Regions from separate parts of the Cyclobacterium sp. 10D3-21 genome, predicted to be linked through region 2. Evidence: riboswitches for the same ligand, from Rfam matches in the RefSeq annotation. Region 2 holds a riboswitch; each other region holds the start of a gene.
What was found. A riboswitch is a leader RNA that binds a small molecule or an ion and turns the genes downstream of it on or off. The one in region 2 is predicted to bind S-adenosylmethionine.

Region 1 (3,281 bases), 150 kb from region 2:
ATAACTAAGCATGCCAATGGCTCTAGCCGTTTCCAAACCCTTTTTACCTGCTTCAGGATTTAATTTGCCCCAGGTACTGTCGGATTCAATCGCCATTCTCTGGGTTTCATTAAAACCAATGATCCAGGGGGAGGCTTTTGCATTGGAGGCAACAATAATGGCATTTTCCAGGTTTTTTCCCAGCGTAACTGCCCACTCCAATGCTACCTGCCCACCTAAAGAACCTCCAATAACCGTATTGATTTTATCTAATCCCAGGTGAATTCTCAATTTATCCAACGCTGCCGCAATGTCCCTTGTAGTTAAATTAGGGAAGTCATAATAATATGGCTTTCCCTGCTTTGGGTCATTGCTCAACGGTTGGGTTGAGCCATAGCAGGAACCAAGGAAATTGGCACAAACAATGAAATATTTGGAGGGGTCAAAAAATTTGTCCTCCCCAATTAATCCAGACCACCATTCCTGTGGATTGGCATCTCCTGTTAAAGCATGCAATACCCAAATCACATTGTCTTTATTGGTATTTAACTGGCCTTGGGTAGTGAAATTCAATTGGAATTCCGGAAAAGATTCTCCGGATTCCAAAAGTAATGCTTCCTGGCAATAGAAGATTTCTTGAGTCATTTCAATAGTCAAATGCGGCGATTGAAGGTTCATTTTAATTGGTTTTATACTTTGTCAAAAGCAGCAATAAGGTCGGCTTTCACATCCTCAATGTGTTCTATACCCAAAGAAATCCTTAACATGGTTGGTGTTACACCTGCTGCTAACTGGGCTTCGTCAGAAAGCTGCTGATGGGTGGTGGCTGAAGGTTGAATGATCAAAGTTTTTGCATCTCCAACATTGGCCAAATGAGAAATTAATTCCAGATTGTTAATAAAGTTTGAAGCAGTCTCTTTTTCTCCTTCAATTTCAAAACTTAACACCCCGCCAAATCCATTGGGAAGATATTTTTTTGCGGTTACATAATAAGGGCTATTTGTCAATCCAGGATAGTTAACAGACTTTACTTTAGGTTGTTGTTCCAACCATTTCGCCAGTTCCAAAGCATTGTCAACAGTACGTTGTACACGTAAGGACAACGTTTCTAAACCTTGCAATAGTAAGAATGAATTAAAAGGGCTGATTGCCGGTCCAAAATCTCTTAGTCCTTCTACTCTTGCTCTGATAGCGAAAGCAATGTTAGGCAGCCCTAGAGGGTTGTTATAACCAAAGGTGTCCCAGAAATTCATACCATGATAGCCTTCTGATGGCTCAGAAAATTCAGGGAATTTACCATTGCCCCAGTTGTAATTACCGCCATCTACAATAATGCCACCTATAGAAGTCCCATGGCCACCGATCCATTTGGTTGCAGAAGAGGTGACAATGTTAGCGCCATGTTTGATAGGTTGGCAAAGATATCCTCCTGCGCCAAAAGTATTGTCAACCACTAAAGGGATATCATGCTTTTTGGCTAGCGCAGCTATGGCTTCAAAATCTGGAACATTAAATTCCGGATTGCCAATGGTCTCAACGTATATGGCTTTGGTTTTTTCATCAATTTTTTCTGCCAAATCCGCAGCTTTGTCAGATTTTGCAAATCTTGCTTCTATTCCTATTCTCTTGAAAGAAACCTTAAACTGATTGTAAGTGCCTCCATAAAGGAAAGGAGAAGTAACGAAATTATCACCAACGCTAAGGAAGTTATTCAGCGCTAAGAATTGAGCTGCTTGGCCTGAGGCTGTTGCCACTGCTGCTACGCCACCTTCTAATGCTGCTACCCTTTTCTCAAAGACATCTGAGGTAGGGTTCATTATCCTTGTATAGATATTCCCAAATTCCTTTAGGGCAAATAAATTGGCGCCATGTTCAGCTGAATTAAATACATAAGAACTGGTTTGATAAATAGGTACTGCTCTGGAATTGGTTGTAGGATCTACTTCTTGTCCGGCATGAACCTGCAATGTTTCGAAACGATAATTTTTTGACATGTTCTTTGTTTTTTTAGGTTTGTTATCAATTCTAATAAACTTGATTAAGTATACAATGTGCAAAACTACCTGGCACTAAATGCATCTAAGGCAGAATTTTTCCATTCTTTTAGAAAAGAAAATAAATGATTGAAGAAATTTCTGGAAACTTTATCCTTTTTTATGCTGTAAAATAAAACCATATAGTTTTGAATTTATATTCCCAGATGTAAACTTTTTCATCTGGCAGGAATTGGCACCTTGGATTTTCCAGGTTGCCAGAGGGTCACCGAGCCTGTCTCTTGCCTCTTCTATATAAATCCTGACACTTTTAAAAAAGTAAAAGGATTATGCAAAATAAACCTACATTGTTAAATTTTCCAATAGATGGCAGTAATTTTTTATGATATAAAGTCAATCTTTCAGGTAATCAGTAGGTTACAAACTGTCAAGGAAACAAATAAAATTAAGAGGGAATAGAAAAACATTGTTAGTCTTGACCTATTCTTTAGATCAAAAATCTCTTTAACTTTCTAAAATTTAAAGAGTTAATATCAGATTCCGACACCTAATCTGTTATTATTTATTTTTGAAATTTTAGCCACAAATTCTAGCATTGTTCCACCATTTGACTTAACATTTAGAAATAAGAACAAGGCTTTTTCTGTTTTTGTTTTCAGGCCCTTTGATTTCGCTGTCTTAAAATTAAACCACAAAAAGGATAATCTTACCGTAAAAGTTTTTGAGATTTGTTTCAAACTGAATCTTTGGTACCTTTCTATTTAAGAAAACACGAGTAACAGCAATAAAAAATCTACTAAATCATATTTATACTTCAAATTTTATGCAAAGAAATTTCAAAACTTATTTTTATGCTTTTTTACTGGGTGTTGTTCTCAGTGGTTATGGTTCTGTATCCGCATTTTCAGAGACTATATATCTTAAAGATAGTCTAGAAACGCCTGACAATTGGTTTTTACTTGATCCCATAGATGATGGGATAATGGGGACTGGTGCAGAAAAAGCCTACCAGAAATTACTTCAAGGGAAATCTCCAAAAGCCATGATTGTGGTCGCTGTGATTGATTCTGGGATAGATATTACCCACGAGGATCTTCAGGGGAAAATATGGACCAATGAGGACGAAATAGCTGGAAATGGAATAGATGATGACAAAAATGGGTATATAGACGATGTCCATGGCTGGAATTTTATTGGAGGCAAGGATGGTTCTCAGGTGGATAATGATTCACACGAATTGACCAGAGAATATATCCGATTAAAAGCCAAATATGGGGACATTGACCAAGAAGATGTAAAACGTAAAAA
Region 2 (3,281 bases):
TAATCCTTATTAACCAACAATATGCAATAGGAGAGATCCATTGCATATTGTTGGTTTGAGTTGAAGTTTAATACTTCTAAAAAAGCAGGTTTACATAAATTCTACCTGGAATTTTGTAAACCTGCTTTTTAGCTTTTGGATTTCTCCAATGCGCTTTCTATATCAAGAATAATGTCGTCTACATGTTCCAGTCCTACAGATAGCCTGACCAATCCATTTAAAATACCCACTTTTTCTCTTTCCTCTTGGGTAAGTTTGCTGTGTGTGGTAGAAGCAGGATGGGTGACAATGCTACGGGTATCTCCAAGGTTTGCAGTGACAGAGATCATCTGTAATTGATCAATAAACTTTTTAGCTCTGGCTAATCCCCCTTTTAAGGTTAAGGTGATAATTCCTCCGCCATGTTTCATTTGTTTTTTAGCGAGGTCGAATTGTGGATGGGAGGCTAAAAATGGATATTTCACCACTTCCACTTCTTTGTTTCCTTCAAAATACTGGGCGATTTTAAGCGCACTTTCACAATGTCTGTCCATTCTAACGGCCAAAGTCTCCATGCTCTTGGACAATATCCAGGCATTAAAAGGGGACAATGATGGTCCGGTATGTCGCATAAAAAACTGAACTTCGTCTATCAGCTCCTTTTTCCCTAAGATGAGCCCTCCTAAAACCCGTCCTTGTCCGTCAATGAATTTAGTAGCACTGTGGGTGACAATATGCGCTCCCCATTTTGCTGGCTGCTGAAGGTAAGGAGTAGCAAAGCAATTGTCCACAACCAGAACGAGGTTATGTGCATTTGCAAATTTTGCAATATATTCCAAATCAATAATTTCCAAACCCGGGTTGGATGGGGTTTCGATAAACAACATCTTAGTATTAGGTTGTACCAGTTGCTCCCACTGATCAATATCTGATATGTCACCGTAGGTATGCGAAATTCCCCACTTAGGAAATATGCGCGTTAAAAGTTGGTGCGTAGATCCGAACAATGACCTGGAGGCAAGAATATGGTCTCCCTGCCTTAACAATGATGCCATACTACCAAACATTGCAGCCATTCCAGAAGCAGTTGTAACACCACTTTCAGTGCCTTCTGCAGCACATACCTTTTCTATTAAATCACTGGTATTCGGATTGGCATACCTGGAATATATATTTCCTTCAATTTCATCTGCAAACATTTGCCTGGCTTGTTCTGCAGAATCAAATACGAAACTGGAACTAAGGTAAATAGGAGCGGAATGTTCTCTCTGATTTGAGGAAGAGGCAGCTATTCTTACTGCTTGTGTTTCAAAATTTTTATAATCCATAAAAGAAATTTTTCTTACCGTAGATACATGAATATAACCCATTCGGCGAAATAGCTGAATAGTGAAAATAAACGAGGTAGATAAAGAAGGAGAATGTAAGTGCTGTCATATTTTCTAATTTATCGTTCCCTATTTAATGGGCAGGTATTGGCACCTTTCCTTGGTTCGGAAGGTTGCCAGAGGTTCACAGAGCCTGATCTCTCGCCTCTTCTATATAAATCAGTTTCCTGAAATTCAATGCAAATAAAGGAATGACACGGCTATTTTCCAAATCTCACTTGTTTTTTATATTGGCTTACGAGACCTTTTGAAAGAATTGTATACTATTAACTGGAACAAATAGGCCGCCATTCTGTTTTATGTTTTTTTTACTTAAGCCTTTAAGGAATGAGAATGCTATAACGCCAGAAATAAATTTAGCCCGAATTAGGCAGTTGTTTACCTATTTCGGGCTAAATATAGCGGAGTAAACCATCTTGAGGTTAAATAAGAAAGTATTTCTTATTGACAATCAATTTATAGCATGCGATGTTTACGTTTGACTAATTTGACTTAATATTGGCAAGTGGTTTACAGAAACTTCTTGATCGTTTTGGCCCAAATGGCATAGCCTTTTGCATTCATATGGAGGTTGTCTTCAAGGAAGATGTCCTTCATAGGTTCTTTGTCCTTGTTAAGCATAGGCTTCCATAAATCTGCATATTTCAAGTATTTTTTACCCTTGGTTGATTTTTTTAGATTTTTGTTTAATTCAAGGTACTTATCAACTAATTCCCATCTGGAAACACTTGGTTTTGGGCTAATTAGTATAATTTCTGTGTCTGGTAGTGCCTGGTGAATTTTGCTAACGATAAGATCATAATTGGCCAAAATCTCTTCTGTAGATTTTCCTCCTGAGATATCATTGTCACCTTCATAAATAAACACCTTCGAAGGCTTATAATCTAATACCAATTCGTTTAAATAAAAAAGTAAATCAGCAGACTGAGAACCACCAAACCCAGCATTTATAACCTTGTGTTCTGGGAAATCTTCCTGAAGGCTTTTCCACATTCGAATAGTAGAACTACCAGTGAAAACTATCGTATTTAAATTGTTCTGGCTTGGATAATCTTTATTAATCTGTGCTACCTGGTTCTTAAATCTTGCAGGATCTTGTGCAAAAACCGACAAACCTATAAAAAGTAAAAGAGCTGTTAAAAGGAAATTATTTTTTTTCATAATCTTATATGGGTTTTGGGTTCCAAAATACTTTAATTATGTGAATTTTAAAATATTTTGATTGTATCATTATCGGACAATTGAACCGGACATTTTTCTGTTTTGTGCTTTTAAAAGGTTTTTTATTGTCATGAGTTGAAAAGACAATTGATAAAACACCAATATTTATCTAAAAATAATTTTTTAAAGTATTGATTGTCAAATAAATATAATAATTTTTTAAAAAGCCGTTTTAAATTTAAATGAAAGAAAATATTTGGCAGTGTCCTTGAAATGTATTTCGTTTAAAATCTAAAGAAGTACCAGCCTTTTATGAATAAATTAGAACGCTTTCTCGTATTTTGTTCTGGAGCATACCTTCCTTTGGTAAAGCGGTGCCCAGGTTCCATTCATCAGTTTATAGGAATAGGGGGGACTGTTCTATTTACGGCTGTGTTTGCTGGATTATCCGTAGGCTATGCCCTGTTTACCATTTTTGAATCCATTTTTGCCGTTTTTGCTGTTGGTATTGTATGGATGTTGATGATTTTTAACCTGGATAGGTATATCGTTTCAACACTTAAAAAGAGAGAAAAATTTCTTTCGGAGCTTAAACAGGCAATTCCCAGACTAATATTGGCAATATTGATTGCCTTAGTCATTGCAAAACCTTTAGAATTGAAAATATTTGAAAAAGAAATCAATCGGGAGCTGGACAGACAACGATTGTCAACTATAAGTGAAAGTAAAGATGAAATAAAAGCGGGTTACCCG
Region 3 (3,281 bases), 2.6 Mb from region 2:
GACCAACTTGAAGCCTCAGGAATGGACGATTACATTTCCAAACCTTTCACACCAGAGAACCTTTATGGTAAAATTATCAATTATCTCTGATGTGGGATTGATTTTTATGGATAAATGGTAGCGGAATTCACCAGCTAAAATGATATCTTTGCAACTTTAATAGCCCTATGAGATGGATTTTATATATACCGCTTTGGCTGGGATTGGCCTATAATCTGCATGCACAGGGCAATGTTTCCGAGCGATCAACGATTTACGTTTTGGCCGGTTCGTCAGGTGCAAATTTAAGAGAATTCAATGAAATGCTTTCCGATAAGGGTATTTCAAACCTTAGAGGAGGGTACTCTACCCTTGGAATTGGTTATCAATACCGTTTGTCCGATTTCATTCTTGGTTTTGAGCTTTATCAAAACAAAGGGGCTAACTCCTATTATAAAGATTATATCATAGATAATCGGAGCACACGCTTTTATATGAATGTAGGGTATTCACTTACTGAGGAAGGTAAATTTCATCTCATTCATTACATGTCCCTAGGGGCTGGATACCTGGATTTTGAAATGCTTAAAGACCAGAGCAAGGTGGATGACCTTGGAGTTTTTCTACAGCAACCAGAACAGGGTTTTATTTTAAGGGAACGCAATATTCACAAAGGAACGCAAAATTTTGGCGGATTTTTGACCGAAATAGGCTTCCAATTTGGCTACGATTTTAACGTTCCAGGACTTGAAGAAACGGTTGGTCTCCTTGGGAAATTTGGGTATTCCTTCAGCCCATTTGAGGGAGCTTGGAAAATGAATGAGGTTACGTTTGACAACTTGCAAAGTGGGGCGTTTTTCAGGTTAGGAGCAGGTATTGCTATGCCAGATGAAAATCTTTTCTTTCCTGATGCTGGTATTGGTGTACACTTTTTTTACGGTGTGAACTTCACCAACCCCGATAAGCTAAATGACTATTTAATTAACAATGATTTGGCACCTTTTAAAGACACCCCGAACAATATAGGGATGAAAATAATAGGGGAAAACCGAAGATGGATCTATTCTTTTGATGTCTTTAATATAGCCAATTCAGGTAGAGCTGATGAAGACCATGAACATACCTTGAACAGTGTGAGGTTATATGGAAACTATGGATACCAGCTTTACAAAATGAGAAACCTGGAATTAGGTGTGCTTGGTGGCCTGGGATATGGAAGTATTCGGTATACCTTATCAAACGATAAAAAACCAGAATTCCCTGCTTTATTTGAAGAACCTGATTATGATGGTTATTTAAAAAGTAAAGGGATCATGGGAAAATCAGAAGTGATGGTTGCCTATGCCATACCAGTATTCAATAAGATGTTTAGGTTTGTCACCTCCGCACACGCTGGCTATGAGCTACCCTTAAGCACTTATAAGTTAGGGGAATTAAATATGTCAAGTTATATGGCTGGACCTTACTTACAATTTGGTATTGGTTTAAGACCCTAATCGATTATTGTTTTTTCAAAACCTTTCTAAGTAAACTGTCATTGTGTACCAGAACCCTTGATAGGGTAAATTGATAGATGACTTTAAGGCTTCCAATGATTATTGGTGACCGCCTACTAACTAGCAATTTTTATTTTGAAAATGACTTTACTTATGATTGCGAATGACTTGTGCCTTTTGGTCAACAGTATTTTATAAATGAGATTTACCAGAGCGATTTCAAAGTTTTTCGCAAAAAGAGAATTTTTTTCCTGAATTCATGTTACTTTTGAATTGCTTATCGAGAAAGACGGAGGGTAGGGCCCTATGATGTCTTAGCAACCTGAGTTGACAAGGTGCTAATTCCCATTCCGGAAATGCCGGATAAAGATGAGCCGCAAAAGTTAGAAAATACCCTCTAGTTTTACATCGGTTCATGCTCGTATAAGTTTTTTAATAAATATACGATTCACATGGCAAGAAGAACTAACTTATTACTCCAACAATTACAAAAACGAATTTTGATATTGGATGGTGCTATGGGTACCATGATACAAAGATATGGCTTAAAGGAAGAAGATTTTAGAAATCAGGACCTTGCAGCTGTCAAGAAATCGTTAAAAGGAAACAACGATTTACTTTCTTTGACCCGACCGGGTATAATCAAAGACATACATAAAGCCTATTTTGAAGCGGGTGCCGATATTATCGAAACCAATACTTTTAGCAGTACCTCTATAGCCCAGGAAGATTATGGGCTGTCTGAGATAGCTTATCAACTTAATTTTGAGTCCGCAAAAATTGCGCGTGAGGTAGCGGATGATTTCTCTTCCCGAGAACCGGATAAACCCAGGTTTGTAGCTGGAGCAATTGGACCTACAAATAGAACTGCTTCACTTTCACCGGATGTCAATGACCCTGGATTTAGAGCGGTTAGTTTTGATCAACTGGTGGCTGCCTATTCTGAGCAGATAGAAGGTTTGTTGGATGGTGGAGTAGACCTGCTTTTGGTCGAAACGGTGTTTGATACTTTAAACGCAAAAGCAGCTATTTTTGCTATTCAGGAAGTGTATGAAAAGCGAGATATCCCATTAGAACCATCGGAAGGTGGTATTCCTATTATGGTCTCAGGCACCATTACTGATGCTTCTGGTAGGACACTTTCCGGCCAGACAACTGAGGCATTCCTGATCTCGATTTCACATGTTCCTTTACTTAGTATTGGATTAAATTGTGCATTAGGAGCGGCAGAATTGAGACCTTACCTAAAGGTGCTTTCGGATAAATCACCATTTAATGTGAGCGTATACCCCAATGCAGGTCTTCCCAATGAGTTTGGTGAATACGATCAGGGACCAGAAGAAATGAGTGAGGAAGTAAGCCTGTTTTTGAAACAAGGTTGGGTGAACATTGTCGGGGGATGTTGTGGGACTACACCTGAGCATATAGCAGCCTTGGCAAAATCAGCCAGTAATTTTCCACCTAGAATTAAGCAGGTATTAACCGAAGAAGATTAATTTCATGAGCAATTCTACAAAAGTGCCCAATTTACAGTTATCAGGATTAGAACCTTTGGTTTTTAATGAGACCCTAAATTTTGTAAATATAGGGGAGCGTACCAATGTGACTGGGTCTAAGAAATTTGCAAGGCTTGTACTTAACGACAATTATGATGAAGCCCTTGAGGTGGCCTTGGATCAGGTTAGGGGAGGAGCTCAGATTCTTGACGTCTGTATGGATGAAGCCATGCTGGACGGGGAAGCTGCCATGGTGAAATTTCTAAACCTAGTAGCCTCTGAACCGGAAATTAGCCGGATTCCAGTGATG

Region 1: another riboswitch for S-adenosylmethionine. It lies ahead of AC0L7T_RS11990 (O-acetylhomoserine aminocarboxypropyltransferase/cysteine synthase family protein); the one in region 2 lies ahead of AC0L7T_RS11400 (O-succinylhomoserine sulfhydrylase).
Region 3: another riboswitch for S-adenosylmethionine. It lies ahead of AC0L7T_RS20885 (homocysteine S-methyltransferase family protein); the one in region 2 lies ahead of AC0L7T_RS11400 (O-succinylhomoserine sulfhydrylase).

What each region holds. Positions count from the first base shown of each region.
Region 1 covers NZ_CM147924.1:2,965,888-2,969,168, forward strand. Annotated here, with positions in the region: gene AC0L7T_RS11985 (homoserine O-acetyltransferase family protein) at 1-657, opposite strand, end outside; gene AC0L7T_RS11990 (O-acetylhomoserine aminocarboxypropyltransferase/cysteine synthase family protein) at 669-1,973, opposite strand; SAM riboswitch class I at 2,165-2,274, opposite strand; gene AC0L7T_RS11995 (S8 family peptidase) at 2,797-3,281, shown strand, end outside.
Region 2 covers NZ_CM147924.1:2,819,313-2,822,593, forward strand. Annotated here, with positions in the region: gene AC0L7T_RS11395 (efflux RND transporter periplasmic adaptor subunit) at 1-3, shown strand, start outside; gene AC0L7T_RS11400 (O-succinylhomoserine sulfhydrylase) at 129-1,307, opposite strand; SAM riboswitch class I at 1,424-1,528, opposite strand; gene AC0L7T_RS11405 (SGNH/GDSL hydrolase family protein) at 1,878-2,528, opposite strand; gene AC0L7T_RS11410 (DUF4407 domain-containing protein) at 2,841-3,281, shown strand, end outside.
Region 3 covers NZ_CM147924.1:5,418,678-5,421,958, reverse strand. Annotated here, with positions in the region: gene AC0L7T_RS20895 (PAS domain S-box protein) at 1-90, shown strand, start outside; gene AC0L7T_RS20890 (hypothetical protein) at 168-1,475, shown strand; SAM riboswitch class I at 1,750-1,851, shown strand; gene AC0L7T_RS20885 (homocysteine S-methyltransferase family protein) at 1,928-2,971, shown strand; gene metH (methionine synthase) at 2,976-3,281, shown strand, end outside.